DNA from 2 places in the Paenibacillus sp. FSL K6-2862 genome. Region 2 is predicted to be linked to the other one. Evidence: riboswitches for the same ligand, from Rfam matches in the RefSeq annotation. Region 2 holds a riboswitch; the other holds the start of a gene.
The links. A riboswitch is a leader RNA that binds a small molecule or an ion and turns the genes downstream of it on or off. The one in region 2 is predicted to bind cobalamin.

Region 1: linked by a shared signal. The riboswitch ahead of MHB82_RS06795 (ABC transporter substrate-binding protein) and the one ahead of nikB (nickel ABC transporter permease) in region 2 are both predicted to bind cobalamin.

Annotation. Positions count from the first base shown of each region.
Region 1 is NZ_JBBOSN010000001.1:1,489,593-1,493,877, forward strand. Features, by position in the region: gene MHB82_RS06780 (adenosylcobinamide amidohydrolase) at 1-361, shown strand, start outside; gene cbiB (adenosylcobinamide-phosphate synthase CbiB) at 403-1,383, shown strand; gene MHB82_RS06790 (histidine phosphatase family protein) at 1,374-2,021, shown strand; cobalamin riboswitch at 2,194-2,322, shown strand; gene MHB82_RS06795 (ABC transporter substrate-binding protein) at 2,732-3,733, shown strand; gene MHB82_RS06800 (FecCD family ABC transporter permease) at 3,730-4,285, shown strand, end outside.
Region 2 is NZ_JBBOSN010000001.1:267,467-271,751, reverse strand. Features, by position in the region: gene MHB82_RS01245 (ABC transporter substrate-binding protein) at 1-460, opposite strand, end outside; gene nikC (nickel transporter permease) at 475-1,308, opposite strand; gene nikB (nickel ABC transporter permease) at 1,309-2,232, opposite strand; cobalamin riboswitch at 2,411-2,600, opposite strand; gene MHB82_RS01230 (AraC family transcriptional regulator) at 2,681-3,508, opposite strand; gene MHB82_RS01225 (alpha-glucosidase/alpha-galactosidase) at 3,704-4,285, shown strand, end outside.

The sequences.
Region 1 (4,285 bases), 1.2 Mb from region 2:
TAGCCAGGAGGGAATAGCCGCTGAATCACCCTACACTCCCGGTACAATTAATATCATGTTATGGATCAACGGCCGCATGACGCCCGGAGCTATGGTCAATGCCATTCAGACAGCGGTGGAAGCCAAAACGGCAGCACTCTCGGATTGCGGTGTAATGGATGCGGAAAATGGACTGACTGCAACGGGAACGACGACGGATGCCATTGTGCTTGCCACGAGTCAGGTGGAGGGGAAACCACTGATCTCTTACGCAGGAACAGCCACAGTGATTGGGGCAGGGATTGGGCGTGTCGTCTATGATGCCGTTACCGAAAGTTTGCAAGCTGGACAGGCGTGGAAAGAGAGGAATAGCAAGCGATGATATCTCTGAGTCAATGGGCAGACTGGCCCATATGGGCAGGAATGACAGGGGCATGGATTATTTTAGCAGCATACATACTGGATCGCCTCATCGGAGATCCACGTTGGATTCCCCACCCGGTGATCGGCATGGGGAAAGGAATTTCTGCACTGGAGCGGACGATAAGAAAACGAGTGAGCAGCGATCATGGGCTTAAGCGGGCAGGAATGCTATTTCCGATCGTCATTGCGGGTGGTTCATTGGTGCTTACTTGGGGAGTGTTATATATCCTGGGACTTGTTCACCCAGTGATTTCCGTTATCGTTGAAGTGGTACTAATTTCCACCACCATTGCTTCCAAAGGACTGAAGGATGCAGGCATGGAAGTGTATCGTCATCTGAGAGAAAGGGATTGGCCTGCGGCTAGACGTTCACTAAGCATGATCGTGGGGCGGGATACAGCGCATCTGGATGAACCGGAAGTGGTAAGGGGAACCGTGGAGACTGTAGCGGAAAACATCGTAGATGCCATCGTTTCACCGCTGTTCTATGCCCTGATTGGCGGTGCCCCGCTAGCGATGGCCTATCGGGCCGTCAATACGCTGGATTCCATGGTTGGTTATAAAAATGAAAAGTATTTGCATCTTGGCTGGGCCTCTGCTCGTCTGGATGATTGGGCGAACTGGATTCCGGCGCGGCTTACTGCCTTGCTGCTCATTACGGGTGCATGGTTCATGAGATTGAACGCAAAAGGCGCTGCACGCATGGTTCGCCGGGATGCCAGATTGCACCCTAGCCCAAACAGCGGATTCCCGGAGTCGGCCGTTGCGGGAGCGCTGGGCATCAGGCTTGGCGGGTATAACGTCTATCACGGAGTGGCTTCTTTTCGAGCCTATATGGGCGATCAGACACGGCTGATGGAATCAGAGGATATCGTGCGGACCACGCGTTTGATGTTCTGGTCGGCGGGAGCTTTTGTGCTGTTATGCTGGCTGGTAACGTTCGGCATCTGGACAGCAGGAGGTGCGCTGTTATGGAAGTAGATTCCGGGAAGCGTGTAACAGGAACGCGGGAGATCGTGTTTATCCGTCATGGGACAACTTCTTGGAATGTGGAAAAGAGATACCTCGGACATACCGATATTGGTCTCCTGCAGGATGCAGTGCGGGAACTGGCGCCGCTTCGCGAGTCCATTCGCGGGATCACATGGGATGCACTATTTTGCAGTGATTTGCTGCGCTGCCGGCAGACAGTGGAACGAATTGCCCCGGTACAAGCAGGACAAGTACAGTATGATTCGCGTTTGCGTGAGATTGATTTTGGGCAATGGGAAGGCATGACTTACAATGTGCTCAAGGACAATCCGCTCTACCGGGATTGGATTGATGCACCGCAGGATGTGACGCCACCGGGCGGTGAGCCTTGGCAGGCATTTGCTGCGAGGATCGACTCCTTCGTGGAGGAGTGCCTTGTGTCCGTTTCGCCAGAGGAACATTCCGAAGAAAATCATGTTCCTGTGATTGCCGTAGTTACCCATGGCGGTGTCATTCGGTACGCCTTGTCACGCCTCATAACGGAACTGGGATTCTGGGATACGCAGGTCATTCCGGGGCAAGCAATTAAGGTTCGGCTTGAAAAAAGCGGAAATAGCTGGGTTTCAAGCAGGGTGTCTTTTCCGTGAATCGGGTTGTAAGGATGTGCAATATAACCTATAATCACAACAGAAGTGTGACTTCAGCATGAATATATATCTCGTTATGCGCTTAAGCGCTGATGGATGGTACATGCTCACTTGAATGGTTACAATATCAGCGACCACGGGTCCCTTGTGCGAGCAAGAAGAGCTCATCGAGTTAATGCAAACGATGAACGGCACAATGGGTGAAATAGGGAAGCCGGTGTGAATCCGGCACGGTCCCGCCACTGTAAATCAGGACGAGCAGTCCTGTAAGTCAGGTTACCTGCCCTGGACGTACAAACCGGTGTTCCTTCGAGGAAAGGACAGCGTTTCGGGCAATTCTATGTGCATCAACGGCGGGTACGCTGTAGATGTGCAGATCGCCATATGCGAGACGTCATCCCTGATCCTGACGTAAGGATCGGGGATTTTTTTGTTCATATAGGATGAACCTGTAAGCTTTACACTAGACCACTACGATTGCAGTACCGTCTTCCGATCGCTGTTATCCCCAGATTTCTTTGATCCCCTTATTAAAAGGGGAAATCCGGTGATAAAGGCGAACACTTCGTTTCTCCAGATCGGTTCTGCACTCTCCGTTAACGTGTAAATGTTGCAGTTCAAACCTTATATAGGAACACCAAAGTATGGGGAGTAAGAGTTTGAGCATGTTGCAAGAAATAGTACAAATAGAGAAGGGGAGAATGAACAGAATGAACATCAAGAATTGGAAAGGCATGGCGTCCCTGCTGACAGCAGCGATGCTCACACTGGCTTTGGCCGGCTGTGGAAATGCAACAACGAGCGAGGGAACAGGTACGTCTACGCAGCAGCCTGCACAGGAGCAATCCCAAGGCCAGGAGCAGACGGATCTCAAAACACAATATCCACTTACGGTAACGGATGCGACAGGTGAATCCTTCACGTTTGAGAAAGCGCCAGCCAAAATCGTATCCGTATCTCCGGCAGAAACCGAGTCGTTGTTCGCGCTTGGACTAGACGAGCAGATCGTAGGCGTATCCGACTATGACGATTATCCGGAAGCTGCAACGACCAAACCGAAAATGGGCGGTGTGTCGAAGCCCAATGAAGAATCAATTATCGCAGCGGAAGCAGACATCGTATTTACAGGGATCTCCATGAGCGAAGAAGCTGTGACGAAGCTGCGCGAACTGGGAATCACCATTTTCAAAACAGATCCGAAATCGATAGACGATGTCATGAACAACATCGAAACGTTCGGCAAAATCACGGATCATCAGGAGCAGGCACAGGAGCTCATCACGAAGATGAAACAAGATGTAGCGGACATAACCGAAGCGGTTAAGGCTGTGAAGTCGGAAGATCAGAAAAAGGTATATGTTGAATTCTCCCCAGGCTGGACTGTGGGTAAAGGCGAATTCATGGATGAACTGATTACGGTAGCCGGTGGAATCAACGTTGCTTCCGACCTCGTGGGCTGGAATGAAATTAACGAAGAGAACATTATTGCTTCCAATCCGGATGTCATTCTGTACGCCAATGATGTTATTGATGAGAACTCCAAAACATTGGATCAGATCATCAAAGAGCGCAGCGGCTGGGATCAAATCACGGCGGTGAAAGACGATGCAGTTATTGGCCTGGATGCCAACCTGCTGAGCCGTCCGGGCCCACGTGTAACGGAAGGTTTGAAAGCTGTAGCCAAAGCGATCTATCCTGACCTGTTCCAATGAGTAAAAAGCTGGCAGTGTACGGAACAGCCGGAATTCTGCTGCTTGTGCTGACTGTGCTGATCTGTACGGGCATCGGTTCAGTGGCTCTGCCTGTCCGTGACATTGCAGGCATTCTGCTTCATCACATGCCATGGATCGGAGATTGGATCACGCCTGACTGGAGTACGGCAGCCGAGCAGATTATATGGAAGGTCAGGTTCCCGCGGGTACTGCTTGCTGTACTCGTGGGTGCATCGCTGGCCATCGCCGGAGCAGGCTTTCAGGGGGTCCTTCGTAACCCGCTGGCAGATCCGTTTACGCTTGGCGTATCGTCTGGTGCATCGGTGGGCGCTGCTTTTCTGATTTTCTTCGGATTGCAGTATGCACTGATCGGAATCTGGACCTTGCCGCTCGTTGCGTTTCTGACGGGCGTGCTCACATTATGGTTTGTACTCGCCCTGGCTCGTGAAGGGCGCAAAATACCGACGCACAGCCTGATTCTGGCGGGTGTGGTGATGCAAAGCTTTCTGGGAGCGGTGGTCTCCTTCCTGTCGACCATGTCGAAACAGACGA
Region 2 (4,285 bases):
CCACCGGCAAGGTCGATTGCCCTCTCTCATTCAGCTCCATGGAGCGTTCAATGGACTTCTTCACCGCGTCTGCAGTAACCTTATTCCCATTGTGGAACGTTACACCGTCCCGGATATGAAAATGCCATGTCGTATCATCAATACGATCCCAGCTATCCGCAATTTTCGGTACCAATTTCATATTTTCGTCAAATTGAATCAGAGTCTCTCCTATTGCTGCCCGTGTAAGGGTCCAGCCGTTCCACTCCTCTGCAGGATCCAGATTACTTCCAAGCCAGAATAGCGCTACATTCAGATGAGTCGGTGTACCTGCACTGCCTTTGCCCGCCTCAGCTGCCTTTTCGCCAGATGATGATGAGGTGGAAGTACTTGTTGGGGTTTGGCCACATGCCGCGATAATACATAAGATCAATAATGACAGTATGGTAAGCGTTAGCGTTTTTCCATATCTCGAATTCATTCCCGTTCCTCCTGTTAAGCTGCCTTTTTCTTGGGATCCAGCACATCCCTCAGACTGTCGCCCAGCAAATTAAAAATGATCACCGTGCAAAAAATCGCAAGTCCCGGATAAATCAACAGCCACGGAGCTGTCTGCAAATATCGCCTGCCTTCATTCAGCATCGCCCCCCACTCCGGTTCAGGAGGCTGAGCACCCAGCCCCAAAAAGGACAGGCCTGAGATGGATAACATCATGCCGCCCACATCCATCATCGCCATAACGATAAGAGGAGACAGCATATTGGGCAGGATGGTTCTGGTGATGATCTGAATCTTCCGCGCACCGCTGAAGGCTGCCGCAGCGACATACTCCTTTTGCTGAAGCGAGATCACCAGACTTCTTGCCAGTCGTGCATACTTCGCCCACCATACAACAGCCAGGGCAATTACCGTATTAAATAGGCCTGGCCCCAGCATCCCCACTACTGCGATAGCGAAGATTAATCCTGGAAAGGCCATCAGCGTATCGGATAACCGCATCAGCACTGTATCCGTCAGCCCACGGGCAAAACCCGCGATAACACCAATGGCTACACCAAGCACAAACACAATTCCGATCATCATAAATGTAAGCAGAAGCGACATCCTGGCCCCGTAAAGGAGACGGGATAACACGCAGCGTCCAAGCTGATCGGTTCCAAGCGGAAATTCCGAACTGGCAGGCTGCAGTACCTTGGCAAAATTCGTTGCCAGTGGATCATGCGGTGCAAGCAGCGGCGCAATCATGGCGAGAATGACCCAGAGGAGGGTCAATGAACATAGAAACGTGAACCAGCGATGCTGTGTCAGAATAAGCTTAAATTCTCTCATTCACACATCCACGTCCAGTCGAATCCGCGGGTCATGCAGATGTGTCCAGAGATCAACAATCAGATTCAGCAATACATAGATGGTTGCCATCCAGATGACATAGCCCTGAATCAGGGGATAGTCCCTTGTAAAGATGGCATCCACCGCCATCTGCCCTACACCGGGCCATACGAACAAACTTTCCACAATGGCAGCCCCGCCAAGCAGGGCGCCTGTAGACATGCCCATGAGCGTAACGATGGGCAATAATATATTGGGTAAAATATGCTGCATCATAATGACTCTCTCCTTCACACCTCTGGCTCTGGCCCCCGTTACATAATTCTGGGACATCTCTTCCAGAATCACCGTACGGATCTGCCTGATATATTGGGCGATCAGAGGTAACGCCAGTGTGCATGCGGGCAATATCAGGCTGTTCCAGCCCGAACTCCCCATGACGGGCAGCAGCTTGAGCTGTACGCCAAACACCAGCATGAGCAGCATCCCGAGCCAGAAGCTGGGCATGGACAACCCGGCAAACGAAAACAGGCGTATGACGTAATCCAGCACGTTGTTTCTGTAGACGGCCGACAAAATACCCAGTGGAAACGCAATCAGAATGACCAGCAGCAGGGCACTTCCTGTTAGCCGAAGCGTGGCTGGAAGCCTGGACAGCAGAATGTCGAGCACAGGCCTGTCGTATTTATAGGACGTTCCGAAATCTCCGGTAAGCACCTGTCCCAGCCAGGTTCCGTAGCGTATCCAAAACGGCTGATCCAGTCCCAGCTGGACACGCACCTGCTGTACCAATTCGTCCGACGGAGTGACTCCTGTAGACATGAGCATAAGCCTTGCCGGGTCCCCCGGAGACAGATAGGTCAGCAGAAATGTCAGAAACGAAATGCCAAATAACACGGCTGCCAGCTGAATGAATCTTTTCACAATATATCTACTCACATGTCTGACATCCTCTCCCCAATCTCCAACCCCGCACGTGACTTGTCCATGCATATCAAAAAAGACGTCTCTCTCCGCTAATACCGGATAAGGACGTCTTAAATAAACAGATTTTCAGAAAAAATCATGCTCTCTAAACACCTTCCTATCTCCCGTAGGTACTACTGTGTTGTTAAACTAGGCAGGTCTCCTGGCTCCAGAATCCTCGTCATTGCAGCACCTTCCCGGCCTAAACCAGTGGCATAACGCTGCATGACTCCTCTGTTACAGTGGCGGGACCGCGCCGGCATCACACCGGTCTTCCCTATTAAGCTTCTACCCGAAGGTATAGCACCCAGTTCCACATATTCAATTGAAATGCATTCTGTACCAGTATAGCTGGCTCACAGATAATGATCAAAGCATTTATTCAAATTTGAAATAGCTCATCAGCCTATTCCCGCTCTCTCGAACCTTTGGGGGAGACTCCTGTCACACGCTTGAACATCTTGGAAAATAACAACGGATCCGTATACCCCACGGAGTGGGCAACCTCACTGACCGAAAGCGTTGAGCTCTGCAGCAGCTCTGCTGCGCGATTCATCCGGTATTCAAGAAAAAAGGCCTGTAACGACTTTCCGTACTTCTCCTTAAATAGACCGGACAGATACGTACGATCCAGACGCACGGACTGTGCAATATCAAGGATGGACGTCTTCTGGCTGTACCTGTTCTCCATAAACTTAACTGCTTGTCTGATGTATTCATCCTTGGTGGAAAGGGGCCTCTGCGGCTTGTCCTCATCAGGGGATGAGGAGATCAGTTCGGCGATTAATCGGTACAGCAGGCTCTGGCTAAATACATCTCCACCATTGCGCGATGAGGCCTGAACCATGTCTGCATATAAACCATCCATTACCTTTGGATCCCTGGCTTCGAATACAGGGCATGCTGGACTCAGGTTTGCCCGCTGCATGAAAGTCTTGGCATGTACGCCCTTAAATCCGAACCAAGAGTATGTCCAAGGCTCGTTCGCGTCGGCTTCATAATGAATGATCGTATCCGGCAGAATGGCGAAGCCCTGACCCTGCGTCAAATGGTACTCCTTATCTTCCATATGAACGGTTCCCCGTCCCTCATGAATGTAATGAACCACATAGGAATCTCGTACCCCCGGACCCCAATAATGAGACGGATCACAATCCTCCCAGCCAAAAAAAAGCAGCACCAGCTCCATCTGTGTCCAGTCCATGGGCAACACGTTCATCTCGATTGGACTCACCTTCCCACCCCTTCACTTCTTCCGCATCAACATGTATCTTACTTTAGATTATAACAGGTATATTGGTTAAATATCAGCTGAAAGCGGGACCAAAAATGGGATTATGCCATGTAAGGGAGAGGTTGAACCATAGTTATATAAGCTGGATCGGCCTATAGTTGGGGTACACCATTATTCAGGGAGGCTGGACTTGAGATGAACAAAATTACGTTTCTCGGTGCAGGCAGCACCGTTTTTGTCAAAAATGTATTAGGTGACGTCATGATGACTGAAGCACTGCAGGATTTTGAATTGGCCTTGTTTGATATCGATGCCGAACGGCTGAATGATTCCGAGCGACTGCTGACCAGTATGGGCCGTTCTCTTGGAAGCCGTTGTTCCGTAAAAAAATACACAGACCGCAAAGAAGCACTGCGCGGTGCCAAATATGTCATTAACGCCATTCAAGTGGGCGGATATGATCCATGTACAATTACGGACTTCGAAATACCGAAGAAATACGGGCTGCGTCAGACTATTGCTGACACCCTCGGCATTGGCGGTATCTTCCGTAATTTGCGTACCATTCCAGTCATGCTCGACTTTGCCCGGGACATGCAGGAAGTGTGTCCTGACGCCTGGTTCCTGAACTACACCAACCCGATGGCCGTACTGACCAATGTCATGAACGTGCATGGAGGGATCAAAACGGTAGGTCTGTGCCACAGCGTGCAGGTATGCGTGCCTCACTTGTTTGAAGCGCTGGGAATGGATCAGACAGGCGTAGTTGCAAAAGTG